3 regions of the Rhodococcus sp. Eu-32 genome follow, and region 3 is predicted to be linked to each of the others. Evidence: riboswitches for the same ligand, from Rfam matches in the RefSeq annotation. Region 3 holds a riboswitch; each other region holds the start of a gene.
What was found. A riboswitch is a leader RNA that binds a small molecule or an ion and turns the genes downstream of it on or off. The one in region 3 is predicted to bind S-adenosylmethionine.

Region 1 (10,305 bases), on a different contig from region 3:
CTGCACCGTCGCGAGATAGGTGGCCATCGGTTCGGGCTGCTCGTACACCCACGTGGTCCGGCTGGCGCGCGTCTGCTTGCTGACGAGTGTGCCGTTGGCGACCGCGTAGTACGGCGAGTCGGTGGTGATGGTGATGCCGTAGCTGGCCTTCGAGACAGGGTGGTCGTCGCACGGAAACCACGACGCGGCCCCGTTCGGCTGACTCGCGACGATCGACCCTTCGGTCAGCTCGTCCCAGCCGACCTCACCCCAGAACCCGTTGATGGGCTTCGGAGTTCCCCCGTATTGGATCGTGACGACCAACGCCGCACCCGACGCGATCGGCTTGGCAGGGGTGATCTTCAGCTTGTCGCGGTGCTGGCTGAACTTGACCGACCGCGAACCGTTGACCGACACCTTGGACACGCGCAGTGCAGGTCCGAGGTCGAACGCGAACTTCGACAGCGTTGCCGTCGTGACCGCGGTGATCTTCGCCTTGCCCGCGAGACGGTTGCTCTCGACCTTGTACTCCAGATCGAGTTCGTAGCGCGACACGCGGTAGCCACGATTGCCGTTCTGCGGCAGGTAGTCGTCGATCGGCGCATCGGAGGAATCGATGTCGAACGTCGGCGTCACGAGCTTCGAAGGAACGAACTTCACTCGCTCACCTCAGCGGCGGGGATGATTCGCGAGAACGGGTCGCCCTTCGCCCACGGTGCGATGGGGTTGCCCTGCCAGCGGGTGTGCGCGGGCACGGTGTCGCCGCGCATCACGAGCGACGCGGGCCCGACCGTCGCGCCGTCGCCGATGCCTGCGGCGGGCAGGGCGACGCAATGCTGGCCCAGTGTCGCTCCTCGTCCGAGTGTCACGCTGTCCATGCTCATGATCCGATCATGGAACAGGTGGGTTTGCACAACGCAGCCCCTGTTCACGGTGGCACCGTCGTCCAGAGTCACCAGATCTGCCTCGGGAAGCCAGTACGTTTCACACCAGACGCCCCGACCGATCTTCGCACCGAGCCAGCGCAGCCACATGTTCAGGACGGCCGTTCCTTCGGCTGCGCGCGCGAACCACGGCGCGGCGACGGTTTCGACGAACGTGTCCGCGACCTCGTTGCGCCACACGAACGAACTCCACAGCGGGTGCTCGACCTTGTCGATGCGGCCGACCCAGACCCACTTCGCGGCTGCGGAAATCGCCGCGGCGACCGCACCTGCGACCAGCAGTACGACGCCACTGAGCAGCGCGGCGAGCCAGTAGCCCACGGCGTCGGCGATGGCGGTCAGTCCGAACAGCACGCCCAGGCCGATCCCGAACGTGACGACGACCGGAATGAGGCGGCACGTCTCGACGAGCGCACGGGCGATCTTCAGCTTGCGCGGCGGATCGAACGTCCGGGAGCTGTCGCCTCGGCCGGCTGCCCGACGCAGACGCACCGGCGGGCTTCCGAGCCACGACGAGCCCGACTTCGCCTTGTCCGGTGTCGCGGACAGCACGGCGACGAGGCCGTTCTTCGGAACGGTACGGCCGGGGCCGGTCATACCCGAGTTGCCGAGGAACGCGCGCTTGCCGACCTTCGCGTCGCCGAGGTGCATCCAGCCGCCACCGAGCTCGTAGCTCGCGACCATCGTGTCGTCGGCGAGGAATGCGCCGTCGGCGACGGTTGTGAACTTGGGGATCATCAGCACGGTCGACGCCTCGACGTCCTTGCCGATCTTGGCGCCCAGCAGTCGCAGCCAGTGCGGTGTCAGCAGCGACGCGTACAGCGGGAACAGGAACGTCCTGGCGGAGTCCATCAGGCGTTCGGTGGCCCAGACCTGCCAGCCGATACGGCTGCGAACAGGGTGATAGCCCTCGGTGAGGCCGATGCTGAGGAGCCGGACGGCGGCCAGCGTGATGACCGCGAACGTGCCGAGCGACACGAGGGTCGCGACGGGCAGCATGATGGCCGCACGGCCGATGGCCTCGCCGATCGAGGTGGCAGTGTGCAGCCACCAGCCCATCAGCACGAGCGAGACACCGATCGAGAAGATGGCCATGCCCGACAGGAACAGCGACGCGACGCCGTACGCCAGCATCCACTGAATCGCGCGCGGGGGAGTCTCGTCGGGCCAGGGGTGCTCGGCCTTGCCGACCTTCTGAGCGGGCGAACCGGCCCACAGCTGCCCGGCCTTGACCTTGCCGACGACGGCCGAGCCGGCGCTGACCACCGCGTTCTTGCCGACGGACGTTCCGGGGAGAAGCGTCGAGCGAGCGCCGACGGCAGCCCCCGCGCCGATCTTGATACCGCCGATGTAGACGAGGTCGCCGTCGATCCAGTGACCGGTGAGATCGACCTCCGGTTCCACCGAACAGCCGTCCCCGAGTTCGAGCATGCCGGTGACCGGCGGAAGTGTGTGCAGGTCGACGCCCTTGCCGACCTTCGCGCCGAGCGCGCGGGCGTAGTAGACCATCCACGGTGCTCCGGACAGGTTCGACGCCCCGCTGGCGTCGGTCAGACGCGTCGCTGCCCACAGCCTGATGTGAGCGCTGCCGCCGCGACTGTAGGCGCCGGGTTTCAGGCCTGCCAGCAGGATTCGCGAGCCGACGACCGAGATCGCCATGCGGCCGACCGGCGTGATGAACAGGACGAACGCGACGAGAATCCACCACCACGACACCGTCGGCGCCCACGGAACCTCGGCGAACCACGACATGACGTTGAACAGAATCCCCAGCCACGTGACCCACTGCAGGCCGGTCAGCGTCGTCAGCGGAACGGTCGCGGCGATCTGCGCCCACTGCGCCGTGCGTGACGTCGGTTCGACCTCACGCGGCACGACCTCGACCGGCGGTTTCAGCTCGTCCAGGTATCGGGCCAGTGAACCGAGCCGTGGGTGGTCGTAGAGCTGGGCGACGGTGATCTCGGGGAACCGCTCACGCAGTGCCGTCACCAACTGGGCAGCGGACAGCGAGCCGCCGCCGTTCTGGAAGAAGTCGGCGTTCTCGTCGGTCACCTGAGCGCCGAGGATGTCGGTCCACAGCTCGGCGACCCAGCCGGCAGTGCCTTCCAGCGCCGACGCGTCACCGAGCCCCGGCAGAGGCCAGGGCAGTGCGTTGCGATCGACCTTGCCCGACGTCCGCGTCGGCATCTCCTCGACGAGCGCGAGCCGCGGAACGAGCGCAGCCGGGAGCTGCTCGGACAGCAGCGTCCGCGCCGCATCGAGGTCGAAATTCTTGTCGGTGCTGGCGAGATAGCCGACCAGCACCGAGTTGCCTGCACCCGTCTTGCGGACCGCGGCCGCAGCACCGGCGACGCCGGGGAGAGCCTGCAGCGCGTTGTCGATCTCGCCGAGCTCGATGCGTCGACCGCCGAGCTTGATCTGGTCGTCGGCGCGGCCCTGGAACAACAGACCCTCGACTTCGAGCTTGACGAGGTCGCCACTGCGATAGGCGCGCTCCCACCCGAGCGTCGGCATCGGGGCGTATTTCTCGGCGTCCTTCGCCGGGTCGAGGTAGCGCGCGAGGCCGACGCCGCCGATGACGAGCTCACCGACCTCGCCGACGGCAACCGGCTGGCCGGACGCGTCGACGACGGCGAGATCCCAGCCGTCGAGTGGCAGGCCGATACGGACCGGACCCTTGCCGTCCATGATCGACGCACACGCGACGACGGTGGCCTCGGTGGGCCCGTACGTGTTCCACACCTCGCGACCGTCGACGGCGAGGCGTTCGGCCAGCTCCGGCGGGCACGCCTCGCCGCCGAAAATCAACAGGCGGACGGCTTCGAGCGCCACAGCGGGCCACAGAGCTGCGAGCGTCGGGACGGTCGAGACGACCGAGATGTCACGGGAAACGAGCCACGGTCCGAGATCGAATCCACTGCGGACGAGCGAGCGAGGTGCGGGAACGAGACACGCGCCGTGACGCCACGCGAGCCACATCTCCTCGCAGGACGCGTCGAACGCCACCGACAGACCTGCCAGCACGCGGTCGCCCGGACCGAGGGGATCGTCCTGCATGAACATCCGCGCTTCGGCGTCGACGAATGCCGCGGCGTTGCGATGGCTGACGGCGACGCCCTTCGGCGTACCCGTCGAACCCGACGTGAAGATGACCCAGGCGTCGTCGTCGGGGCTCGGGATGGTCAGGGTGTCGGGCAGGGGAATGTCCTGCTTGTCGGCCGTACCTGCAGCGATGCCGCCCGCCGTCACGACCGCGGTCACCTTGGCCTCACCGAAGACAAGCTCGGCGCGCTCGTCGGGGTCGTCGGCGTCGACGGGCACGTACGCAGCACCGGCGTTCAGGATCGACAGAATCGCGACGTACAACGAGAACGAGCCCGATGGCATCCGGACGCCGACGCGGTCGCCGCGCCGAACTCCCGCCCTGGCCAGCCATTGCGCGCCCTCGTCGATGTCCTCGAGCAGCTCGCGGTAGGTGATCGACGTGCTTCCGTCGTCGATCGCCATGGCGTTGGGATGCTGTGACGCCGTCGACCGCAGGACGTCGATGAGGGTGCGCTCACGAGGAGCGCGATCTCCGCGCAGAAATTCGGCAGGTATGGCTGCAGACGCCTGCGTCTTCGTCGGTTCCGATCGTGATTCCACAGACAACCGGGTGTTCCTCTTCTCGAATCGTCAACGTGATTTGTGGGTCGTTATCTCATGTTGGGTTTGCCAGAAGGTGAACGGCTGCATGGTCGAGACACCGGGCGAAGTTTACTCGCGTGGTGCGGCTTCGCCCCGCGGGTTTCCTACCTGCCGGGTTGACAATGACGAGAGTCGTTTGCCATTCTCTGTTCAGGTCATGAGTACCAGCGCAAAGCCCCGGCTCGCTGGTCGGCAACCCTCCTCCGCGGTGGGGTGCTCCGGGTGACGACCTGGCCGACGCCGGAGAACCGGTGCGGCAAGCGCGGACTCGAACGCCGTATCGGCGTGGGTCCCCGAACGACAAGGGGATAATTGTCATGACTGCTGTTCTCGAGAAGACCTGTGCACCGTTCGCTGCGGTCAGCGGCGCGAACGTGCAGGTCCCGCTCGTCGACGGAACCACCTGCAGCTACGCGAACTTCGACTACGCGGCCAGTGCACCTGCGCTCGCCGAGGTGTCCGCGCGAATCGAGGAGCTGCTGCCGTTCTACTCCAGCGTGCACCGGGGTGCCGGATATGCATCGCGGGTCTCGACGGCCGCATACGAGAAGGCCCGGGTGACCGTCTCCGACTTCGTTGGAGCGCAACAGGATTCCGTCGTGATCTTCACGCGGAACACCACCGACTCGCTGAACCTTCTCGCCGGCTGTGTCCCGGGAGACACCGTCGTGCTCGACATCGAGCACCACGCGAACCTGTTGCCGTGGAACGGGCGTCGCGTCGTCGTCGCAGCGGACTCGGTTGCCGAGACGGTTGCGCGCATCGACGCGGAACTGCGGACGAAACCTGCTGCGCTGCTTGCCGTCACGGGAGCGTCGAACGTCACGGGCGAGGTGCTGCCCATCCGCGAACTCGCGACGCTCGCGCATCGGCACGGTGCTCGAATTCTCGTCGACGGTGCCCAGTTGGTGCCGCATCGCCGCGTGAATCTTGCCGACCTGGGCGTCGACTACCTCGCTTTCTCGGGCCACAAGCTGTACGCGCCGCACGGTGCGGGTGTCCTCGTCGGCAGGCGTGACTGGCTCGACGCCGGTGAGCCCTACCTTGCCGGTGGTGGTGCGGTGCGACACGTGACCACGACGTCGACGGACTGGGCTCCGTCGCCCGCGCGTCACGAGGCCGGGACCCCGAACGTGCTCGGCGTCGTCGCGCTCGCAGCCGCGTGCGAGGCGATCACGGCGTACGAGGCGGCAGGTGCCGTCGACCACGAGCGTCGTCTGTGCACGCGGCTACGCGACGGGTTGGCCGGAATCGACGGAATCCAGCTCTTGTCGGTGTGGAACGACGCTCCGGACAGTGTGGGCATCGTCACATTTGCACTCGACGGGTACGGCCCGGGCGAGATCGCCGCATACCTGTCCGCCGAACACGGAATCGGCGTGCGCGACGGCAAGTTCTGTGCCCACCCGTTGCTGCAACGGCTCGGTTACGCAGGCGGCGCCGTGCGGGCCAGCCTGGGGCTCGGTAGTTCCGATGCCGACGTCGACCGTCTCGTCGACGCCGTCGCGCAGCTGGCCTCGTCCGGCCCCTCGTGGGTCTACGAGGAGGACAACGGATGGTGGAACCCGGTGCCCGATCCGCGCCCGTTCCCGGCGATTGCCGACGGCGGCGCAGGCGTGGGATCCCCGTGCGCGAACGGAGAGGTTAGCATCGGGTCATGACAGCAAATGTCGTGTCGCAGGGCCGATTCTGGCGCGACAGGTACGTGGATCTGTGCCGCACGGCCTCCGGGTCTTGTAGGCGTTCGGGTAGGACCTAGGCAACCTTCCCCTGCTTCCACGACAGGACATCTCATGTCGAACACTTCACCCGTACGCGTCGCCGTCGATCATGCGGGCACCTGGACCGAAATCACCGACGCCGTTCCGACCGAGGCGGTCGCCCGCATCGTCGCCGCAGACCTTCGTGAGGGCCAACAGGCTCGCACGGCACTGCGCTCCGATGCAGTGGCCGCAGGCAAGGATGCCGACAGCGTCGCAGTCTTCCTCGACATCGAGTTCCACATCGCCGACGACGCCAGGACTGCGCGTCGTGAGTTCGCGGCGTTGGACGTGCCCGCCGTTCCCGGTTCGATCCGGTACGTCGGAACCGCTGCCGGTCTGGCGGGGCTCGTCGCCGACGTGAAGGCCGCCGAGGTGGCCGACGGTGTCACCCTCGTCGCAGTCGGACCCGAGGCGCGCAACCTGGCCGACGTCGCAGCGGGCGTCGTCCCGTGGTTGGAGGACCGTGGCGTCGCGTTCCAGGTCGACGGACTGCTCGCCGCGACGGGTGCCATGCCGTCGGCGCGTGAACTCGCGTCCTGAGCGCGACTGACTGCACACGATCGACCCGAATCGACGGGAAATCGCCGATTCGGGCCGATTGTGTGCATCGAGTTGCGCAGTCAGGTCACATCCACGGCGAGGCCTGCCGTGATGCGTAGCAGCTCCTTGAACGTCGTCCTGAAGATCGTGTTCGGATGCCCTGCCGCAGCCCACAATTCGGGGTACTGGGACAGCGACTCGTCGACGTAGGTAGCCAGGTTGGTGGGGTGCCCGACGGGTGCGATGCCGCCGATCGGCTGATCCGTCGCCAATTTGACCAGATCGAGCGGTGCGCGCTGCAGCGTGCCGCCCAACCGTTCGCCGGTGGCGTTCGAGTTCACCTGGTGGGCTCCGGACACCAGCAGCAGCACCGGGTCGTCGTCGAGGAGGAACACCAGCGATTTCACGATCGCGCCGACGCTCACGCCGAGCGATTCCGCAGCGGCTTCTGCGGTCGATGTGGGTTCGGGCGAGGTGACGACCACCCCGTGGTGCCCGCGCGAGATCAGGATGTCGGCGACATGCGCCGCGTTCGGGTGGAGAAGCCGGGGCATCCTCCAAGAGTATTGCCAGTCGAGCAACTCCGCAGGCGCAAAGGGCGACCCGTCAACCGAGGCGGGAGTGGAGCCTGCGGAATGAGCCATCATTCGAGGCGGGAGTGGAGCCTGCGGAATGAGCCATCACTCGAGCAGATCCCCGAACAGCCGCAGGCGTGCCATGCCGCCGTCGGGGTAGATGTCCATCCGTACCTCGGAGACGGGCTCGGCGGCGTCCAGGACGAACCGGTGACGGGTGTCCGGCTGCAGACGAGTCCGGGGGAGCAGCTCGATCCATTCCCCGTCGCCGAGACGGCCTTTCAGCGACGCCGCGCCGGGGGCATTGCCGAGGAAGCAGGATGTGTCGAGTTCGGCCAACCGGACGGTACCGGTACCTGCGAGCATGACCTGAACCCAGTCGTTCGCGTCGTTTCGCCGGCGGGACGTCTCCCAACCCTCGCCCATCGATCGCGGCGGGCCGGGGAACAGCAGGTTGTTCGGCGAGCTGTAGAACATGTTGGAGCACGCCGACACGTAGCCGCCGTTCTCGAGCGCCGCCAGGTCGAACGGGCCCGCAGCGAGAAAACGCGGGTCGGGACGTCCACGGCCCAGAACGCGCAGCCGTGCGACGCCACCGTCGGGGTAGATCGACAGCTTCACGTGCGTCCAGCGGTCGGAGGACTCCACCTCGAACCGGTTCTCGGTGTCGCCGTTCACGGGGCTCCGCGGAACGATGGTCTCCCACTCGGCGTCGTCGTACAGTTCCTGGCCCGACGGGAAGCCCTCGACCGTCGCGGCCTCGACGGAGATCTCGGGCGGGTAGTTACCGGTGAACCACGCGGTGTCGACGACGACTGCATCGACGACGCCCGGTGCGCCGAGACGCACGATGGCCTCGTCGTACCCCGCTTCCCGACGCCGACGCGTCTCCCAGCCGTCGTATATCTGTCCCTTGTGTCCGAATGTGGCCTTGGAGAAATCGGCCTTGCCCGGGGTGATCAGATTCTCCTTCTCCGCGAACGTCTCGTCGTTCGCCCAGACGACGGCACCGCCCAGCGTGCGAACGGCGAGGTCGGGCAGGGGAAGGGGGAACGTGGCCGTCATACTCGTGAGAATAAGGGAAGACTCCCGGCGGGTTGAGTCGAAGCGCATCGGGTACTCGCGAGACATGACTGCTCAGAACCCCGAACCCGACGACACTGCTGGCCTCGAACCCGGTGGTGGCGTCGCTCCAGGGGACACTCCTCCCGTCGAGACCGGCGTCGGGGGACCCAATCACGAACCTCCTCAACGTGGATTGGCCCTACCGGTCGTCTTCCTCGGAATCGTCGCGCTCCTCGTGATCCTCGTCGTCGCATTCTTCGTCGGCCGAATCGCCGGTCTGTTCTAGCAATGTGATCAGCGCCGACGTCAATCCTCCCCTCCAACACAGAGTTTCGTGCCCACCGTCGAATTCGTGGTAGTCGACGGTGACGCCACGCGCGCGCAGCAATGTCGCGACGCGGTGGTTGTGTGCCTGCATGTCGCCCTCGTGAACTCCGACGTCCATGACGACCCGTATCGGCAGTGCGTCCGACGATGCGGTGAGCATCTCGGCGACGCGTCCGCCGAGGGGCCCGCGCACGCCTCGGTGCGACATGATCGGCCACCAGAACGACCCGGATTGGCTTGCGACAAGGCCGAATCGGTGTGGGAACTCCAGGGCAGCGAACAGCGATGCGAGGCCGCCGAAACTCTGCCCGGAGACGACGGTTCGACGCGGATCGCTCGTGAACGACGCCTCGTGCGCCGCGAGTGGGATCAGTTCGTCGACGACGGCCTCCCAGAACGGGCGGTGACAAGGCAATTCACGACTGCGCATGTCCCCGTCGCCGGAATCGACGAACAGGATCACCGACGGTGGAAGTGCGTCGTCGCGCACTGCGGCGTCGAGCACCGGAGCCAGCGGTGCCTCGTCGATCCATCGTCTGCCGTCGAGCACGATGACCAGCGGCCGCTCGGAGGAAACCCCGTGGCCGACGGTCTCGTGAATCCAGACGTCGCGTGAATTCCCGAGAGAACCGCTGTGCCACCGTAGTTTTCGAGGTGCCGAATCGAGAGTGGTGTCGTCGTCCCACCATCGTTGAACGGGCGCGTCGGGCATCTCCGCGATCGATTCACGACCGAAGCGTCGGATGTTGTTCTCGTCGGGGACGGCATGCTCGAGTAAGCCGAGGAAGCGAGTGCGGACACCCTCGCGTGTGGCGGCGACACCCGGCGGATCCAACGTACGAACGACGTCCTCCGCGACGGGCATGAAGCAGTAGGTCCCGCGCCACGTGCGGGTGATCTCGGTGCTCCAGAACCAGATTCCGCTGTCGTCCACCTGTGTCATGACGGTCAGGTCTTCGGCGTGGTGGTCGGTGAGCGAACTCGCGTCGAAGTAGACCCTGAAGGGATTCTTCGCTGCATCTCTCCACAAGAAAGTCACCCGGACCCGGCTGTCGCCCGAGGGTTCGATGCGTGGAAGTCCCGCTCTCGATACGCCCGTCCAGAACACGTCTTCCGACCCGGCAGCGATCAACTCGGTGCGCAACTGCGACTCCACGTCCTCTAGCATGAGGCAAGCCTAACCTCTGGTCGAAAGGGTGTTCTGACGTGTTCGGAAGAAGAAGCGGTCTGGTGCGTACCGCGGCGGTACTGGCGGTCGCGGCCGTAGGTCTCGCCGGTTGTAGTTCCTCGGAGGGACCCGACGCGGCGGACGCGCCGTCGTCCACGAGCGGTGACGCGGACTGGCCACGGACGGTCGACACGGAACAGGGCCCCGTGGAGATCCCGGCCGCACCGGAGCGGATCGTGTCGACGTCGGTCACGTTG
Region 2 (10,305 bases), on a different contig from region 3:
ATGGAGCAGGTGGACGGCGAACAGATCATCGGCGAGGACTTCTCCGACGCGCGACTCGACCAGCAGCAGTGGACGGACCGGCAGTACGTCTCGTGCACGTTCCGCGATGCCGACCTCAGCGGCGTGAAGACGTCGTCGGTGGTGTTCACCGAATGCGACTTCACCGGGACGGACATGACCGAGTCGGTCCACGTGAACACCGCTTTCCGGTCGTGCACGTTCACTCGAACGAACTTGCAGCACAGTGCGTTTCGCAATTCGACGCTGATCGGGTCGACGTTCGTCGATTCGCGGATGCGCCCGTCGACGTTCGACGAGGTCGATTTCACGCTCGTCGGGCTCGGGGGAGCGGACATGCGCGGCATGGACCTGACGGGTTGTCGCTTGGCCGAGGCCAATCTCGTCAACACCGATCTGCGCAAGGCCGTCCTGCGGTCGGCCGACCTGTCCGGCGCTCGGGCCACGGGCGCGAAACTGCAGGAGGCAGACCTCCGAGGCGCGCGGGTCGACGCGAACCTGTGGGTCGCCGCCGTCGTGACAAGCGCGCGCATCGAGTTGACGCAGGCCGTCGCGTACGCCCAGGCGCACGGATTGTCCGTCGAGGGTTGACTACACGGGTTCGGCGTCGCCTGGAACAATGGCAGCCGTGACTGCGAGAATTCTTGACGGCAAGGCGACCCGCGACGAGATCTTCGTCGACCTGACCCAGCGTGTGACGGCTCTGCGTGAGCGCGGCGTCGTGCCCGGGTTGGCCACCGTTCTGGTGGGCGACGACCCGGGCTCGGCCGCCTACGTGCGCGGCAAGCACAGCGACTGCGCGAAGGTCGGCATCACGTCGATCCGCCGCGACCTTCCGGCCGACATCTCGCAGGCAGATCTCGAAGCCGTCATCGACGAGCTGAACGCGAACCCCGAGTGCACCGGCTACATCGTGCAGTTGCCGCTGCCGAAGCACCTCGACGAGAACGCAGCGCTCGAGCGCATCGATCCGTCGAAGGACGCCGACGGCCTGCACCCCATCAACCTGGGACGCCTCGTGCTGGGCAAGGAAGCGGCGCTTCCGTGCACCCCGCGCGGCATCGTGCACCTGCTGCGTCGCTGCGACGTCGAGCTGAACGGCGCGCACGCCGTCGTGATCGGTCGCGGTGTCACGGTCGGTCGCCCGATCGGCCTGCTGCTGACTCGCAAATCCGAGAATTCGACGGTGACTCTGTGCCACACCGGGACCAAGGATCTGGCCGCCGAGGTTCGTCGTGCCGACATCGTCATCGCAGCCGCGGGTGTCCCGGGGATCGTCACCGCCGACATGGTCAAGCCCGGTGCAGCCGTTCTCGACGTCGGCGTCACACGCACGGACGAGGGACTGCGCGGCGACGTCGCCGCCGATGTCGCCGAGGTGGCGGGCTTCCTGTCTCCCAACCCGGGTGGCGTCGGACCGCTGACGCGTGCGTTCCTGCTGGCCAATGTCGTCGAACGGGCCGAGCAGATGCACGCGACGACCGCGGCGGTCTGATCCGATGGGCGAGCGGATCCGCAAGAACCTTCCGTTGCTGGTGGTGCTGCTCGTCATCCTCGCCGCGCTGGCGCTGGTCCTCGCGGACCGGTGGCGGCGCGGCGCGTTCGTCCTCGGTGTGGCGACCATCCTGGCGGCGGGCTTCCGCCTGTGTCTACCGGAGAACCGCGTCGGCTTGCTTCAGGTGCGCAGCCGCGGATTCGACGTCGCCGCACTGGCGTTGGTGGGCGGAGCCATCGTGTTTCTCTCCGCCTCCATCGATCCTCTGGGCACCGACTGACCGCCCGCCGCTCAGTTGTCGGCGCTGCGGTTCTGTCGTGCCTGGTCCATCGTCTCGCCGAGCAGTTTCGCCACGGCTCCTGCCTCCGTGAGGAAGCCGTCGTGGCCGTCGCGTGACTGGATTACTTCGAGGCCGCTGCAGTTCGGCAGTCCCCGTGCGATCTCCTTCTGCTGGCGCAGCGGGTAGAGCCGGTCGGAGTCGACACCGCCGACGATCGTCGGCACGGTCGCGCGAGCCAGCGCGGCTTCGACTCCGCCGCGGCCACGGCCGATGTCGTGGCGGTTCATCGCCTCGCTGAGCAGCACGTAGGTTCCCGCGTCGAAACGGCCGACCAGCTTCGTGGCCTGGTGCTGGAGGTAACTTTCGATCGCGTAGCGACCGCCGTTCCACGGATCCTCTTCCGCCTGAGGCGAATTCGAGAAGCGTAGATCGAGCTCGCTCTCCGTGCGGTACGTCAGGTGGGCGATCCGGCGTGCGATGCCGAGGCCGGTGAGCGGAGCCTTGCCGGTGCCGTAGTAGTCACCACCCTGCCAGTCGGGATCGGACATGATGGCCGCGATCTGTGTGGTCTGGGTGCCGATCTGATCTGCCGTCGCGCGAGCGCCGACGGCCAGAACCAGCGCGGCGGCAACACGTTCGGGGTATTCGACGATCCATTCGAGCGTGCGCATCCCGCCCATCGAGCCGCCGACGACGGCAGCGAAACGCTCGATGCCCAGGGCATCCGCGAGTGCAGCTTCGGCGGCGACCTGATCGCGGATGGAGATCTCCGGGAATCGGCTGCCGTAGGGCTTGCCGTCCGGTGCGATCGACGACGGACCCGTCGTGCCGCCGCACCCACCGAGAACATTGGTGGCGACGACGCACCACTCGTCGGTGTCGACGGGTGCGCCGGGGCCGATCATTCCGTCCCACCACCCCGCCAGCGCGTGGGCGTCGTCGGGAGGGCCGGACACGTGCGAATCACCGGTCAGCGCGTGCTCGACGAGCACCACGTTGTCGCGAGCGGGCGAGATGGTGCCCCACCGCTGCAGCCCGATCGTCACACCGCGCAGCGTCGCGCCGCTTTCGAGTTCGAGGTCACCTATGTCGACATGGCCGAGCCGCCCGTCGGCCGCAGGAAATCCTGCGGCCGACAGGGCGTCGTGCACGGAGCTGATGGTCAAGACGCCGCCGCTGCGAAACCGCGTTCGAGATCGGCGAGAATGTCGTCGATTCCCTCGATGCCCACTGCGAGCCTGACCAGGCCGGGAGTGACGCCGGAGGCGAGCTGCTCCTCCGGAGTCAACTGCGAATGAGTGGTCGACGCGGGATGGATGACTAGTGAACGCACGTCCCCGATGTTAGCGACATGGCTGTGGAGGCTCAGCGCGTCGACGAACTTCTTGCCCGCGTCCACGCCGCCGGTCAGTTCGAACGACACGATCGCGCCCTGTCCCTTGGGTGCCAGCTTCTGTCCTCGCTCGTACCACGGTGAGGACGGAAGACCCGCATAGCCGACGCTGGAGACGTCCTCGCGTGCTTCGAGGAACGCGGCGACCTTCTGCGCGTTCTCGACGTGGCGCTCGATACGCAGGCTGAGCGTTTCGAGTCCCTGGCTGATGAGGAAGGCGTTGAACGGGGACACGGCCGCGCCGATGTCGCGGAGCAGCTGCACACGAGCCTTGAGCGCGTAGGCAGGCGCACCGAGTTCGGCGAACACGACGCCGTGGTAGCTCGGATCGGGCGTCGTGAAATTCGGGTGACGGCCCTGCGTCCAGTCGAACGTGCCGCCGTCGACGATGACGCCTGCGATCGCGGTTCCGTGGCCTCCCAGGTACTTCGTCGCCGAGTGCACGACGATGTCGGCGCCCAACGTCAACGGCTGGATGAGGTACGGGGTGGCGACCGTGTTGTCGACGATCAGCGGAATCCCGCTGGCGTGTGCAACCTCGGCGACACCGGGAATGTCGAAGATGTCGTTCTTCGGGTTCGAGATGGTCTCGCCGTAGAAGGCCTTGGTGTTCGGCTTGATCGCGGCCTTCCACTGTTCGAGGTCGTCGGGGTTCTCGACGAAGGAGACCTCGATGCCGAGCTTGGGCAGTGTGTAGTGGAAGAGGTTGTACGTGCCGCCGTACAGTCGCGGACTGGAGACGATGTGGTCGCCTGCCTCGGCGAGGTTGAGAATGGCGAGCGTTTCGGCGGCCTGTCCCGACGACAGCAGCAGTGCGGCGACGCCACCTTCGAGCGCGGCGATGCGCTGCTCGACGGCGTCCTGCGTCGGATTCATGATGCGGGTGTAGATGTTGCCGGGTTCGGCGAGTCCGAACAGTGCGGCGGCGTGGTCGGTGTTCTCGAACGTGTACGACGTGGTCTGGTAGATCGGCAGAGCACGCGCACGGGTGACTCCGTCGGCGCTCTGGCCGACGTGAATCTGCTTGGTCTCGAAACTCCAGGACGCGGTCGGATCCTCGATCGGGGCGCCTGCGGCGTCGACTACGTCGGGGTTGTTCTCGGTCATGTCGTGAATACTCCGTCTTCGAAGGATGTGCAGAATTCGAAACGGCACTCGCATGCGAGGGCCGGGCGGGGCCTATCGAGACAACAACACATGCAAACCTCCTCGGGGGCCTTCGCGGTCCAGTCGTGCCCGTCTGGCCAGTCGTGCCCGGTCAGTGGGCCCGCCGAGTCGGCCTGAGACCGTCCTGCGGACCCGCGCTTGTTCTTCGGTTGCGTTCTGCAACCGAGTAACCAGGTCTTCACCCGGAGCACCCCACCGCGGTTGGAGGGTTGCCGGCCAGCAAGCCGGGGCTCGATGCTGGCGCTCATGACCTGCTGGAATCCTAGCGGTGCGCCCGGGCGGGAGGAATAGCGACGTCGGAACTCCGAAATCGTGCACTGTGACCTGCGGATAAGTGTCTCGTGAGCACAATCACCGCCGATCAGGAAGAAAATCCGTTGCGTGCGGGACGACAATGGATCGCAGGGACGTTCCCTCCAGGGTCCGTCCCTTCTTCATGCTTCCGTTCCCCCTCTCGAGACAAGGTCGTTCTGCTGTGTCTGTCACCGATTCCGCCCTCGCCAAGAATGTCGGCGCCGTGCGTTCGAAGGTGTCTCACGGCCTGAGTACCGAGAAGCGGCCGCACTCCACGAGTAGACGGCTCGCGATGGTGGCGTTGTCGATCGGCGGTTTCGGCATCGGAACCACCGAGTTCGCATCGATGGGTCTGCTGCCGGACGTCGCGTCGTCGATGGGAATTTCCGAGCCGTCCGCCGGCCACATGATCTCTGCGTACGCGTTGGGTGTCGTCGTCGGAGCTCCTGCGATCGCCACGCTGGCCGCACGTGTTCCGCGAAGGCTTCTGCTCATCCTGCTGATGGCCGCGTTCACGCTCGGCAACCTCGGCACGGTGTTCGCGCCGAGCTTCCACGAGTTGGTCGCATCGCGGTTCGTCGCCGGACTCCCGCACGGCGCGTACTTCGGTATCGCCGCGCTCGTGGCCGCGCATCTCGCGGAGCCCGGCAAGCGCGCGAAAGCCGTAGCCATGGTCATGATGGGACTGTCCATCGCGAACGTCGTCGGCGTGCCCGCGGCGACGTGGCTCGGCCAGAGCCTCGGATGGCGCAGTGCTTTCGCCGTCGTCGCCGTCATCGGTGCGCTCACGGTCACGGCGCTGATCATGTGGATGCCGCGTCTGGACGGAATGCCGACGACGAACCCGATCACCGAGTTGGGTGCACTCCGGCGCGTCCAGGTCTGGATGACACTGCTCGTCGGCATGGTCGGATTCGGTGGAATGTTCGCGGTGTACACGTACATCGCGTCGACGCTCACCGACGTCTCGGGCCTGGCCAAGGGGCTCGTCCCGGTAGCACTGATGATCTACGGACTCGGCATGATCGCCGGAAACTACTTCGGCGGTTGGATCGCGGACAAGCTGCAACTGCGCGGTACGTTCGTCTCGATTTCTGCCATGGCCGTGTTCCTCGCGCTGTTCGTGATCGCCTCGCACAACTCGGTCACCGCGCTCGTTCTGTTGTTCCTCATCGGTGCGTCGGGTTCCTCGGTCATCCCGGGTCTGCAGACTCGGCTGATGGATGTCGCCGACGATGCTCAGACGTTGGCGGCGTCGCTGAACCACGCTGCGTTCAATCTCGCGAACGCCATCGGTGCCGCGCTCGGCGGCGCGGTCATCGCGGCCGGGTTCGGGTACACCGCGCCCGCCGCTGCGGGTGCGATCCTCGCGGTGGCCGGACTCGGCGTCCTCGCCACCGCGATGTGGATGCAGCGCCGTGACGACGCCAAGGCTGTGCGCGCGGATGGTTCCGCAGCTGCTTAGCGTCGCCCGCGGGGCTAACTGCTGGTCGTGGCCGCGCCGTCCCCGGCAAGCGTGCTCGCGAATGCGGGCGTCAACTTGTCGACCACGTACGGCAAGCTCAGCAACGACGTGAAGTAGATCGCCCCCGCTGTGATGCCGTCGGTGAAGACCAACTTGTCCTCCTCGACGGCATCGAGGTTTCGGTACACGGGCTCCTGCTCCAGCGCGGTGCGATCCTCCGGCTTCTCGGTTCCCCACAGCAGCACGTCCGCGGTGTCGAGCACCGACAGGTTCTCCAGCGGGATGGCGGCCTGACCGCCGCCTTCCGGTGGTGCGTATCGATCGATCTCCGACGGGACGACGAACCCGAGGTCCGTCAGGAAGTCCGTGCTGAGTCCGTTCTGGTACGCGATGGCTGCGCCGTCGTAGAACGCGTTCTGCAGGAAGATCGCCTTGGTTCCCACGAACTCGGGGTGCTCGGCCCTGGCGGCCTCGAACTTCTGCTCGACGGCGTCGATCTGCTGGTCGACCTCGTTCGCCTTGCCCAGCGCCTTGCCGATGTTGCGAGCCTGAACGTCCCACGGTTCGAAGTACTGCGTGTACTGGCCCGAGTGCGCGATCGTCGGTGCGATCTCGGACAGTTTGTCGTAGCTGTCGCGGTCGAGTCCGGCGTTGGTTGCGATGATCAGGTCCGGGTCCAGGGCGACGATGCGTTCGTACTGGAAGCCGTCGTCGGCACTGAGGACCTCGGGCGTCGCGTCGCCCAGTGCTTCCTGCGCCCACGGCCACGTCGCATAGGGCTGTTCGCCGTACCACTCGGTGACGGCGACTGGTGTCACGCCGAGGGCGAGCACCGTGTCCTGCTCGGTGTACCCGGCGACGACGACGCGCGTCGGCTCGGCGGCGACCGTCGTGTCACCGAACGCGTGCTCGACGGTGACCGGGAAGGCGCCGTTGCCGGCGGCCGTCGCGTCGGCTTCACCGTCGTCGGACGGGGTCGAGCACGCGGACAGCACCAGCGCAGCCGCGAAGGCAACGGTGGCGATCTGGAACGAACGGGGGAATTCGACCATCGAGGTCCCTTTCGGAGGATGAATGACGGCTAAGGGTAGCCGACCCTAACGAATCGCGTGGTGTCGATCTTCACGGAACCTCCACATTTCCTGCCGAACTCCTCCATGACGGCCCTCTAGTGTCGTGAACATGAACCGCACCGTGCTCGTCGTCGACGACGAACCGACGATCTCCGACGCGCTCGCGGCACGCCTGCGCGGCGAGGGCTTCGACGTCGTGACGGCCGCGGACGGGCCGTCGGCCGTGCAGGTATGTGCGCGCGTCGATCCCGACGTGGTGGTTCTCGACGTCATGCTTCCGGGGTTCGACGGGCTCGAGGTGTGCAGGCGTATTCAGGCCGACCGTCCCGTACCGGTGCTGATGCTCACCGCGAAGTCCGACGAGACCGACATGCTCGTCGGGCTCGGTGTCGGCGCCGACGACTACCTGTCCAAACCGTTCAGCATGCGAGAACTCGTCGCTCGGGTTCACGCACTCGTGCGTCGCGCGAACCGAAACGCGTCGGCGACGGCTCTGTCGTTCGGCCCCATTCGAATCGACCACCAGGCTCGGCGCGTGTGCCATGGGAGCGACGAAATACATTTGACGCGTACCGAATTCGACATTCTTGCGTTTCTGTCCCATCGTCCGGGTGCGGCCGTGACCCGCGAGACGTTGCTCGCCGAACTGTGGGGTTGGGGAGATTCCGCCAGCAGCCGAACCGTCGACAGTCACGTCAAAGCGTTGCGTCGCAAGATCGGTGGCGACATGATCCGAACCGTCCACGGCGTCGGGTATGCGTTGGACGTGCCGCGATGACGCGCACTATTCCGCGGCCGCTCGACGCACTGACCTCGTTCAAACTCAAGGTCTCGCTGATCGTCGGCGTCGTGTTGGTCGTCGCCAGCGTCGTGTTCTGGATCGGCGCGGGATGGCAGTTCAGGTATGCCCTCGTGGCGGCGCTGGTCATGTCGTTGGTTGCGGTGCAGGTGCTGGCGCACGGCATGACGTCGCCGTTGCGTGAGATGACGTCGGCCGCGAAAGCCATGGCCCGCGGGGACTATTCGACGCGGGTGCGTGCCACGTCACGCGACGAGGTCGGACAGCTCGCGGCGGCGTTCAACACCATGTCCCACGATCTCGAAGCTGCCGATACGTATCGACGAGAACTGATCGGCAACGTCTCGCACGAACTCAAGACACCGATCGCCGCTTTGCGAGCCGTGCTGGAGAACATGGTCGACGGCGTCACCGTGCCCGACCGAACGTCGTTGGAGCTCGCGCTGCGGCAGACCGAGCGGCTCGGCGATCTGGTGACCGAGCTGTTGGACCTGTCTCGGCTCGAAGGGGGAGTGCTGCCGCTGCGCCCCGAGTCCTTCGCCGTCGGCTCCTTTCTCGACGAGGTGACCGTCGAATATGCCTGTGTACGTGCCGATGTCGATCCTGCTGACCTGACCGTGACGGCCGACAGATCCAGGCTGACGCAGGTTGTCACCAATCTCGTCGAGAACGCGGTCCGGCACGCACCGGCAGGGTCGGAGGTGACGGTGTCCGCACGCGCGACGTCAGCCGGGCTGCACCTCGAGGTTGCCGACGCCGGCCCCGGAATCGCACCCGAGGAACGACTTTCGGTGTTCGACCGATTCACCCGGGGTGGCGCAACCGACGGCAGCACCGGTCTCGGGCTCGCTATCGCTCGATGGGCTACGGAACTGCACGGCGGGACGATCGAGGTTCTCGACCACAGTCCTGGGTGCCGCATTCGCGTCACCGTCCCACACGCCTGAATCTCTCTATACGCCAACAGTTCTCCGAATCCGACGCAGGGCTCCTGCGTTCATCTCGTCGTGCCCGAAACAGAAAGGTCGTGCCGTGATCGTCGACGTCGAACCGAAAGCTGTCACCCGTGCACCCATGGAATCGTTGTGGCCCCCGCGCGTCTGGCCCAGGCGGGCCTATCGCGCGGCGTCGCCCCGTGTGCTGCTGGCGGCAATCGCCGCGGGTGTCGCAGGGGCAATTCTCTTGGGCGCCCCAGGCATCGGCTATCAGCTCACGGCCGTAGCCGTCACCGGCGTCGTGCTCGTCGCAGCGCGACGTCGTCCGACCGCGTGGGGCGTTGCCGGAGCAGCGGCAGTACTCGCGCTCGTCTCGGTCGCGTCGTTCCGGACGTCCGAGTGGCTGGTGACGCTGTCGCTGTGGCTGGCCGTGATCGTCGCAGGCGCCGTCGCGTGCCGCGGGCGTACGTGGATCGGTCTCGCACTCGGCGCGCTCGTACCGCTCTTCGTGCCGGCGCGGCTGTACCGGTGGTGCTCGCGAGGTGCCAGAGACGTGCGGGCCGGCGAGCTACGTGCAGGTCGGGTCGTGGCAGTTCTCGCGACGACGGCTGTGCTCGTCGTCGTGTTCGTGACCTTGTTCGCCGGAGCGGACCCGGTGTTCGCGCGGGCGGTCGACGCCGTGACACCACGGTGGCGATCCGACGTCGTCGTCGCGCGAGTCGTGCTGTTCGTACTCGTGACGCTCGCTGCGCTGACGGCTGCGTACGTCGTCGGACATCCGCCACGGTTCGATGTTTTCGCCCGCGAACCGCGCTCGCGTGTTCGGCTGTGGGAGTGGGCAATTCCTCTCGGCGCGCTCGTCGCCGTGTTCTGTGTGTTCGTCGCGGTACAGGCGGCTACGTTGTTCGGGGGACAAGAGCACGTGCTCGTCACCGACGGATTGACCAACGCCGAGTACGCCAGACAGGGCTTCTGGCAGCTGCTCACCGTGACGGGACTGACGCTGCTGGTTCTGGCAGTCACCGTTCGGAAGGCGTCGCGCGAGACTCGACGCGATCGCGTCGTGTTGCGGGTACTTCTCGGTGCGCTGTGTCTGCTGTCGCTCGTCGTCGTTGCCTCCGCATTGCACCGGATGTCGCTGTACGAGGAGCAGTACGGCTACACCACGTTGCGGCTGTTCGTCACCGCGGTCGAGTTACTGCTGGGTGTCGTGTTCGTTCTGGTGCTGATCGCGGGTGTGTCCATGTCGGGCCGCTGGCTGCCACGCGCCGTGGGTGTCGCCGTCGTCGCGGCCGTCCTCGGGTTGGCGCTGCTGAACCCCGACGCGTACATCGCTCGGCACAACGTCGACCGGTTCGAAGAGACCGGCAAGATCGACACGCGCTA
Region 3 (9,364 bases):
GGTCAGGAACACGTCGGCCTGCGCGGCCGCGACATCGACGGCAGCCGCGGACGATCCACCGAGGTACACGTCGGGAAGCGGGACCGGCGGGTAGCCACTGAAACCGGCGCCGCTCGGCCGCTCGACGGTGTAGAACTCGGACGACGTCGAGACAGGCTTGCCGTCGCCGACGGCACGGGCGATTTCGAGGAATTCGAGCGCTCGACGGTAGCGGTCGTCCTTGCCGCGTGTGTCGCCGTACGCGCGCTGTTCGACGTCGTCACCTCCCACGACGACGTTCAGCAGTGCACGTCCACCCGAAAGTCGTTGGAACGTACTGACCATCTGCGCCGACAGGACCGGCTCTACGGCACCGGGTCGGAACGCGACGAGGAATTTCAGACGCGTCGTCGCCGCGATCAGCGCCGACGTGACCAACCACGCGTCCTCGCAGTGAGCACCCGTCGGCGTCAGCACCGCATGGAAACCGAGCCGGTCGACGGTCTGCGCCAGACGGGTCAGGTAGTCGAGCGACGCGTCGCGATGGCCGGAATCAACCACTGCTGCAGCGTTTTCTGCAATGCGCACTCCGTGCGACGTACCACCGAGGCGTTCGTCGTCGCCACCGGTAGGAAGAAACCACGAAAACTTCGGTGCCGTCCTTGTCACTGCCCACTCCGTCTCTTGCTGTCCGTCACTGCACACGCCAACGATCCGAGCAACATCAGCGCGCAGACCCCGAGCCCCAGAACGGCTGCCCGCCCGAAGTTCTCGCTGTCCGCAGCGAGAACGCCCAAGTAGATTCCGGGCACCGCGGCGAGCGAGATCGTCGCCGACAATCGTTGCGACAGTTGGAGAAAACCTGCCGCCACACCGTTCGCGCCGGAAGGTGAATACTCCAGCGTCATACCGCGATTGGGCGCGTCGACGAATCCGCTTGCGAGACCGGACAGTGCGGCGAGGACGACGAACGCCGGCACGGTGAATTCCCTGGGAAACAGAGCGATGACCATGATGTACCCGGCTACGACGAACAGCTCGAGCACGATGGCACCGACGACCGCGTTGCGTCCGAACCGCGCCACCACCCGCCACCCGAACGCCGAGGTGATCGCCATCAGCAACGAACTGCCGACCATGATCAGCGCCGCCTGCAAAGCCGGATAGTTCAACCCCTCGATGAGATACAGACTGAGCACCGCTTGCAGCGCGAGCACGGCGCCGAACCAGAACATCGCCACCGCGGTGCCGAGTGTGTAACCACGCGCAGAAAGCAGTTCCGGTAGCAGGACCGGGACGCCGCCCGATGTCGAGAAACTCCTCTCCCAGAACCAGAACCCGACGAGCGTGCCGACGGATGCGAGAACGAGCACCGTAGACACCACAGCCCCCAGTGACGACACCATCGGCAGCAACAGCAACAGCGTCGCTACCCCGAGAGCGAGCAGTCCGACGACATCGATGCTCGCCCCCGACCGACGCACCTGATCCTTGCGAAGTGCGAACAGCGCGGCAGTGAGAGTCACCACCGCGAACGGCACGTTGAGCACCAGCAACAAGCGCCATCCGATGTCGGCGTCGGCGACCCCGAGAACGATTCCGCCGAGGATCGGACCGAACAGGCCCGCAAGTCCGCCAGCAGTGCTGTACGCGCCCAACGCCTTCGCACGTTCATGCCCGCTGTACCGATCGGTGATGATCCCGAGCACCTGCGAACTGACGGTGCCTGCGCCGATCCCCTGACCGAGGCGCGCGGCCACGATCATCCACGGCTCGGCAGCGAACGCACCCAGCAATCCCATCACCGAGAACAGGCTCAGCCCGAACAGGAACAGCCGCCGTCGCCCGATCACGTCCCCGAGGCGACCCGCGGGAACGAGCGCCAGTCCGAACGTCAGCGAGTAGCTGGCGAGGATCCACTGCACCTCGGAGGTCCCGGCATCGAGCGACGACCGAATCGCCGGGACGCCGATGCTCAGAACAGCCGAGTCGAGAAGCGTCGTGAAACCCGCTGCAGCGCAAACGAAGACATCTTTGCCAGTTGCTACCCGGTCGGCTGGATCAGCCCGCAGCGCTGTTATCGGTCTCACCGGACGTCCTGCGGGACAGCGGCTCACGCAGCCCGAGATGGCCGCGCAGCGTCGTCGACGTGTATTCAGTCCGGTAGGACCCGCGTTCCTGCAACTCGGGCACGAGCCAGTCGACGATCTCGTCGAGACCACCCGGCACGATGTACGGCGAGATGTTGAATCCATCCGTTGCGCCTTCGCGTACCCACCGCGTGAGCTCGTCGGCGACCTGACCCGGTGTACCTGCGAAGCCGGACCTGGCCGTCGTCTCGATGGCGACCTGACGCAACGACAGGTTCTTCGCCTCGGCCAAAGCGCGCCACTCCCTTGCCAATTCGATCGGATCCTTGCCGTCGCGGAAAGCACCACGCGTCGCCGAGATGGGAGCCGGCACCGGATCGTCCGCGGGGAGCGGACCGTCGGGATCGAGATCGGACAGGTCGCGCCCCCACACGAGCCCGATGAGCGACAACGCCGTCGGCCCGGTGAACTGGCCCTCGCGGACCCACCGTTCCTTCTCTTCTACCTCGTTCGCGTTCTCCGCCAACACTATCTGGGTACCGGGAAGGATCTTGATGTCGTCCTCGGGACGACCTGCCTTGCGGAGGCGAGACCGAATGTCGTTCGCGAACGTCAACGCTTCGTCGAAATGCGTTCCGTGACGGGAGAAGATGACGTCGGCGTTGGCAGCGGCGAAGTCACGGCCCTGCGGCGAGTCTCCGGCCTGGAAGATGACGGGATGTCCTTGCGCACTCCGCGGGAGGGTGGCGTCGAGCTCGATGTCGAATTGCGACGTGCTCTGCTGCACCCGAGTCGGTTCACCGTTCTCCCAGGAATCCCAGATCGCACGCGCCGCCTGGATGAACTGGCCTGCCCGCTCGTAGCGGAGCTCGTGGTCGAGAAACCCTCCCCGGCGGAAGTTCTCACCGGTCCACGCGTTGTCGGTCGTGACGGCATTCCACCCTGCCCTGCCGTCGGACAGGATGTCGAGACCTGCAAGGCGACGCGCGAGGTCGCCCGGCTCGTTGTACGTCGTGTTCTGGGTCGCGACCAATCCGATGTGTTCGGTGATGCCTGCGAGCGCCGCGAGCTGCGCGATGGCGTCGGGACGCCCGGCGATGTCCAGGTCGAGGATCTTGCCCTGCTGCTCGCGCAGGCGCAGACCCTCACCGAGAAAGAACGCGTCGAACAGGCCCCGCTCGGCCGTCGCGATGATCTTGCGGAACGTCTCGAAGTCGATTTGCGAACCGCTCTGCGGGTCGGACCAGATGGTCGTGTGGTTGACGCCTTGGAAGAAGACACCGAAGTGCACCTGGGCGTCCGGTCGAAGGACACTCATGTTCAGACCCTCTCGTAACGATTGACCGGCCGGGCAAGACCGAGGTTGTCGCGGAACGTCGATCCTGGAACCGGGCGATGCGCGACGCCTGTCTGGAACAGCTCGGGCAGGACGTAGCGGATCAGCACCGGTAGGTCCTCGTCGACGACCGTCGGGAACAGCCGAACCCCGTCTGCTGTGGAAGCTAGATCGGTGAGCAGTTCCGTCAGGCCGGCTGCAGGACCGGAGTAGCTCGTTCGACCCGCTGCCGTTGCGGCACCGAGTGATTCGAGTCGCTCGGCCGCAGTTGCGTCCGCGGTGTCGAGCGCGACGTCGATTTCGACGACGGTGAGCGCGTCCGTCCGCGACGAGGGTGTCTCGCGGACGAGGACGACGTCGACGAGGTCGCGCTCGTCCTCCGTGCCGAACACGACGAGCTGTCCCTGCGGTGGGCGCGGCACGATCGCCGGGCCTTTCACCGAGAACGACTCGCCCTGGAAGTCGACGTAGTGCAGCTTGTCGCGGTCGAGGAAACGCCCGCTCGCGACGTGGCGGATGACAGCGTCGTCCTCCCACGAATCCCACAGTCGTCGAGCGACGGTGATCGAGTCTCGTTGCTCGCGAGTGCGATCCGCGTCGGACGTCATTTCGGGTCGGCCCCACGCGCGGGCCGCCGCCGGGTCGGTCACACGAATCGGGATCCATCCGGCACGTCCGCGCGACGAGTAGTCGAGCGTCGCAAGCTGCGACGACGTGTGGAACGGCTCGGCGTACGTCGTGCCGACGACCGGGACGAGTCCGATCGTGGACGTGGTCGCCGCGACGAACGAGGCGCGGGCGACGGCGTCGACCCTCGCGCGTACGTCGCCGGACGGCGGGAGGATCGAGTCGTCGAACGTGGCGAACGTGAAACCCGCATTCTCGGCGGCCGCGACGCGACGCGATAGCGTCTTCCCGCTGATCGTCCCGCTCGACGGCTGGTTCGCACGCCGCGCCGCGCGTGGATGAGCACCCTCTCCGTCCAACTCGATTCCGACGGCGAAAATACTCATACGAGAACCTCTTTCAGGGCCTTGGCTGCGGCGAGTGGTCGGCTCGGAATCCGCTCGCGTATCACGGGTGCGACGTCGGACTGGAACAACTCCAGGCTACGACGCTGCTGACGCGCGGGGATACCGTCGGCATCCGCGCTGAGATGGATGATCTCGTGACCGAACTGTTCGTGGTACCGACCGATCTTGTCGACCACCTGCTCGGGGCTGCCGATCAGCGCGGAACTGCGCTCGACGAGGTCTTCGAGGGAGTCGAAGACGACCGGGAGTCCAGCGCTGCGTTGCGCCGCCAGCCGTGCCTCGAACGTGAAACGGTATGCGGCAACGGCCTCCTGCGACGTCGCGGCGACATGGAAGCCTGCAGTGCCGGCGCCCACGAGTGCGTCCTCGGGACGACGACCGTAGTGCGCCCAGCGCTCACGGTAATGGCGAATCAGTTCGGCGTACGGCTCGGGCGGATTGGTGACGTTGGCGGAGAAGATCGGATCTCCGTGCCGTGCAGCCAGATCCACGGATTCCCTGCTTGTCGCACTGCCGTGCCAGATGCGAATCCTGGACTGCAACGGGCGAGGTAGAGCTTTCGCGTCGACGAGCGGAGGCCGGAAACGACCGGACCACGTGACGCTGTCGCTGTCCCACAACGCGCGAAACAGTTCGTAGCCTTCACGATTACGATCCCATTGATCCTCGGGTGTCACGTGAAACAATGCGGCCTGGGCACTTCCGTTGCCCTTGCCGATGATCATTTCGAGTCGGCCATCGGACAGGTTGTCGAGCGTCGAATAGTCCTCGAAGGCGCGCACCGGATCGAGAAGGCTCAACGTGGTTACGGCCGTGAACAATCCGATGGTCGACGTGCGAGCAGCGATGTTGCTCAACACCACCGGTGGCGACGCCGAGATGAACGGATCTTCGTGACGCTCCCCCACGGCGAACCCGTCGTACCCCAGCTCTTCGGCGAGTACCGCGGTGTCGATGACTTTCCGGAATCGCTCCGCCGGGCTCTTCTTCTCACCGGAAACAGGGTCCGGCCGATGCGACACGAGGCTCATCAGCAGAAACTTCATGCGACACCCTCGCAGACGAGAAGCTTTTCGAACGGGTGTGGGCCGACGTCCTCGGCCGGGATCGACCGGTCGTACAGCGGCGTGTATCCGGCGGACAGATACAACGCGACAGCTTCCGGTTGCCGCCACCCCGTCGTCAGGTAGATGCGGGAGTATCCACGCTGTGTGGCGATGCGCTCGAGTTCTGCGACGACGAGTTTGCCGAGACCACGTTTGCGGTGTGTCGAGGCGGTCCAGATCCGCTTCAGCTCGGCGGTCGTGGCGTCGTACTGCCGGAACGCACCTCCTGCGACGGGTTGGCCACCCGAGATGGCGACGACGAGAGAGCCGCCCGGTGGGGCGAATTCCTCCGCCGGATAAGAGCGAAGTTCGCTGTACTGCTCACCGGGAGTGCGGCCGTAGCGCGTCGCATATTCGAGCGCGAGTTCCTCGATCAGCGGTGCGGCGAGCGGGTCGTTCTGGTGCACGGCCACGAATTGCAAGGCGAGCTGATCTTCCGACGTCGTCAAGTGCGGTTCCTTCCATCGATCCTGGCAGGAGCACCCCCACGCGCACGGCGTGATGGTTGCTGCGACGTCGTCGAGCCAAGGTCTCTCGGTCGCTCTGGATGGTTGTGTTCAGTTGTACGAACCGGGCACGACTGTATTTCATTCCCGATCGCTAGGAAACATCGCCGCCGTAACGCACGCCCAGACGGAACAGCTCCGGCGTCGATCCTCCGTCGACCAGATCGGCAACCAACTCACCGATTGCAGGCGCGAATTTGAACCCGTGGCCGGAGAAGCCGGCGGCAACCGTGAGATGTCCGACGCGATCGACGACGAAGTTCGAATCGGGAGTGGTCGTGTACAGGCACGTCAGAGCGTCGGCGGAGTCTGCGTCCACGCCCGGCAGCCAGCTTCTGGCGTACGCCTTCAGCCGTTCGATCCCTTCGAGGCCTGGGGTGAAGTCCCTGTCGTCGGGGTCCACCACCGGACCGGTTCCGTGTTCGCCGATCTTGATCCCTTCGACGCCCTGCAGCCCGTAGATTCCTTCGGTGCGGAGTTCTGCACCAGGATGGTGGATGAAGCTCGGCCAGTCGGCGTCGACAGTAGGCAGAAAATGTGCAGGTTGTTCCTGCGTGGTGACGAGCGTGGGAAGGTCCACCCGGCTGCCGAGAACTTTCGACGACCATGCGCCTGCTGCCACGACGACGTGGTCGGCTTTGTAGGTCCGAGAGTTCGTGGACACGTCCGACGCGGTGATCTCCCGCACCGGGCTTCCGTAATGCACAGCGGCACCGGCATTCCGGGCCGCGACGACGAAGGCGTCGACACTTCCGTCCGCATCCAACCGTCCGGCATCGGGATGATGCAGGACGGTCGTGTCGAACGCCAACCCGGGCCAACGCCGCCGCGCCTCGTGCGGGTGCAGAACTTCGGCAGCAAGCCCAGCGCGCGCCAAGGCATCTGCCCGGGGCGACACGGTAGCGGGCAAGCCATGGTCAACGGCACCCGTCAGTGTGAGAAGTTCGGTGCCGGTACTGTTCTCGAGTTCACGCCACAGCGTGTGAGCGCGTGACGCGAGCGATACGTAGAAGTCGTCGGCGTAGGCGTGTCGAAAGATACGCGAACTGCCGTGTGACGCACCGTTCTTGTGGCCGGGCTCGAACTGCTCGAGCAGGGTGACCTGGTGGCCTCGGCGCGCGAGAATCCACGCCGATGCTGTTCCGATCACGCCACCGCCGACGACTACTACTTTCATGCCTGGGTCTAGCCAGCCTTACGGGGCAGGCCCTGCGGGTTGATCACGGACTCGGTGACAACCTCGTCCTTCAGCCCCCAGCGGTCGATGACCTTCTGGTAATCGCCGTCCTCGATGGCGTGGTTGATCGCCTCCTGGATCGCGACGATCAGACCGTTGTCCTTCTTGGTGGTCACGGCGATTTCGCCTTGCAGGGCGTCGCCCGCACCGGACACCGTGCCGATGATCTTGCTGTCACCGCTGGTGGCCGCGTGGTAGACGGCGGACGGGTTGGGTCCGACGTAGCCGTCGATGCGCTTGGACGACAGCGCAAGGTAGTAGTCGGAGGTGTTCTGGTAGTAGGCGATCTCGGCCGGCGCGAGACCCTCGGCGATGTTGGCTTCGTTCCACCCGACCAGAAGTTGTTCCTGGTTGGTACCGGATCCGACACCGATTTTCTTGCCTGCGATGTCCTGACGGCCGTTCACGACCCAGTCCGTGTCCTTCTGAGTCTCGAAGGCGAGGTTGTCGAGACGGTACGTCGCGAAGTCGTACTTGTCCTTGCGCTCCTCGGTGACGGTGACGTTGGAGATGAAGACGTCGTTCTCACCGGAGTCGATCTTGACGAAGTTCTGCGCCCAGTCGGCGACGGTGATCTCTGGCTTCAGACCCAGAATGTCGGCGATGAGGATGCCGAAATCCACTTCGGAGCCGACGACGGTCTTGTCGTCGGTCGCGTAGAAGCGCAGCGGCGGAGCGGTACCGGCAGTTCCAGCAATCGTCAGGACGCCCGAATCACGAATGGACTGGGGAACTTTCGCCGCGATCTCGTCGACCTTGTCGGCGTGAACGCGGGTGGACTGCTCCGGTGAGAGGTCGAAGGTCTGACCGTCCTCGGTCACCACCTCCGACTCGGCGGTGGGTTCACTGCACGCGGTGAGCGTCAGTGCAGCAGCGGAGAGGGCAGACGCGAGGACGAGGAGTCCCCGGTTGAATCTGGGCATGGCTTTTCCTCGAGTTCAGAGAACGTGGGCGAGGAACGCTTTGGTGCGCTCCTCTCGGGTGTTGTCGAAAAGTTCCGTGGGCGTGCCGCTCTCGACGATCTGTCCGCCGTCCATGAAGACGACCGTGTCAGCGATCTCCTTGGCGAAACCGACCTCGTGCGTGACGATGACGAGTGTCGCGCCTTCACGAGCGAGCCCCCGAATGACTTCGAGAACCTCGCCGACGAGTTCGGGGTCGAGCGCCGATGTGGGCTCGTCGAACAGAATCACTTTGGGGCGCAACGCGAGTGCCCGGGCGATGGCGACGCGCTGCTGTTGGCCGCCGGACAATCTGCGCGGGTAGTCGTGCGCCTTCTCTTTCAAGCCAACGCGTTCGAGCAGAGCCAGAGCTTCGGGCTCGACGTCGGCGCGCCTCCGCTTCTGCGCCGCGATCGGTGCTTCGATCACGTTCTCGAGCACGGTGAGGTGCGGGAACAGATTGAAGTTCTGGAAGACGAAGCCGATTTGCGAACGCTGCTTCAGGATGTCCTTGTTGCTGAGCTCGTGCAGTTTGTTGCCCTTGCGGCGGTAGCCGACGAGATTGCCGTCGACCCTGACCGTGCCCTGATCCACCTTTTCGAGGTGGTTGAGGGTGCGCAGCAGCGTGGACTTACCGGATCCGGACGGGCCGATGATGACGGTGACCTCGCCCGGGCGAACGACGAGGTCGACACCCCTCAGCACTTCGAGCGGTCCGAACGACTTGTGTATGCCGCGGACTTCGACGGCGTACTTCGAGTTCTCCGGTGCGGCGGTCATCGGGTTGCTCCCCGAGGCGCGAGGGTGATCTCGGCGAGCCGCTTGCGTATCTTCTGGACCGGTGTCAGAGGGATGGTGCGCACCGCACCCTTGGCGTAGTGCCGTTCTACGTAGAACTGGACGACCGACAGGATCGACGTGAGGATGATGTACCAGATGGTCGCGACCATGAGCAGCGGAACGACCCGCCCGTTGCGGCCGTAGATGACCTGAACCTGGTAGAACAGCTCGGCGATGGCCATGACGGACACGATCGAGGTGCCCTTGAACAGGCTGATGACCTCGTTGGCGGCGTTCGGGAGGATCCCTCTCATCGCTTGTGGCAGGACGATCTTGAAGAATTCGCGACGCTTCG

Region 1: it holds a riboswitch for S-adenosylmethionine, as region 3 does, so the genes downstream of both, DK926_RS20540 (aminotransferase class V-fold PLP-dependent enzyme) here and DK926_RS00420 (GNAT family N-acetyltransferase) in region 3, are expected to answer to the same signal.
Region 2: it holds a riboswitch for S-adenosylmethionine, as region 3 does, so the genes downstream of both, DK926_RS25955 (bifunctional o-acetylhomoserine/o-acetylserine sulfhydrylase) here and DK926_RS00420 (GNAT family N-acetyltransferase) in region 3, are expected to answer to the same signal.

Annotation. Positions count from the first base shown of each region.
Region 1 covers NZ_QGNK01000019.1:21,749-32,053, forward strand. The annotation lists gene DK926_RS20530 (M1 family metallopeptidase) at 1-639, opposite strand, end outside; gene DK926_RS20535 (Pls/PosA family non-ribosomal peptide synthetase) at 636-4,574, opposite strand; SAM riboswitch class IV at 4,764-4,879, shown strand; gene DK926_RS20540 (aminotransferase class V-fold PLP-dependent enzyme) at 4,928-6,271, shown strand; gene DK926_RS20545 (hypothetical protein) at 6,404-6,913, shown strand; gene DK926_RS20550 (YbaK/EbsC family protein) at 6,994-7,467, opposite strand; gene alc (allantoicase) at 7,594-8,553, opposite strand; gene DK926_RS27105 (DUF6480 family protein) at 8,618-8,839, shown strand; gene fes (enterochelin esterase) at 8,753-10,048, opposite strand; gene fepB (Fe2+-enterobactin ABC transporter substrate-binding protein) at 10,087-10,305, shown strand, end outside.
Region 2 covers NZ_QGNK01000038.1:4,833-15,137, reverse strand. The annotation lists gene DK926_RS25975 (pentapeptide repeat-containing protein) at 1-609, shown strand; gene DK926_RS25970 (bifunctional methylenetetrahydrofolate dehydrogenase/methenyltetrahydrofolate cyclohydrolase) at 647-1,513, shown strand; gene DK926_RS25965 (DUF3017 domain-containing protein) at 1,518-1,793, shown strand; gene DK926_RS25960 (homoserine O-acetyltransferase) at 1,805-2,959, opposite strand; gene DK926_RS25955 (bifunctional o-acetylhomoserine/o-acetylserine sulfhydrylase) at 2,956-4,293, opposite strand; SAM riboswitch class IV at 4,483-4,605, opposite strand; gene DK926_RS25950 (MFS transporter) at 4,829-6,112, shown strand; gene DK926_RS25945 (ABC transporter substrate-binding protein) at 6,127-7,164, opposite strand; gene DK926_RS25940 (response regulator transcription factor) at 7,295-7,963, shown strand; gene DK926_RS25935 (HAMP domain-containing sensor histidine kinase) at 7,960-8,931, shown strand; gene DK926_RS25930 (DUF4173 domain-containing protein) at 9,017-10,305, shown strand, end outside.
Region 3 covers NZ_QGNK01000001.1:73,512-82,875, reverse strand. The annotation lists gene DK926_RS00445 (LLM class flavin-dependent oxidoreductase) at 1-648, opposite strand, end outside; gene DK926_RS00440 (MFS transporter) at 645-2,069, opposite strand; gene DK926_RS00435 (NtaA/DmoA family FMN-dependent monooxygenase) at 2,041-3,387, opposite strand; gene DK926_RS00430 (LLM class flavin-dependent oxidoreductase) at 3,390-4,418, opposite strand; gene DK926_RS00425 (LLM class flavin-dependent oxidoreductase) at 4,415-5,485, opposite strand; gene DK926_RS00420 (GNAT family N-acetyltransferase) at 5,482-5,994, opposite strand; SAM riboswitch class I at 6,004-6,099, opposite strand; gene DK926_RS00415 (FAD-dependent oxidoreductase) at 6,146-7,228, opposite strand; gene DK926_RS00410 (ABC transporter substrate-binding protein) at 7,237-8,211, opposite strand; gene DK926_RS00405 (amino acid ABC transporter ATP-binding protein) at 8,227-9,009, opposite strand; gene DK926_RS00400 (amino acid ABC transporter permease) at 9,006-9,364, opposite strand, start outside.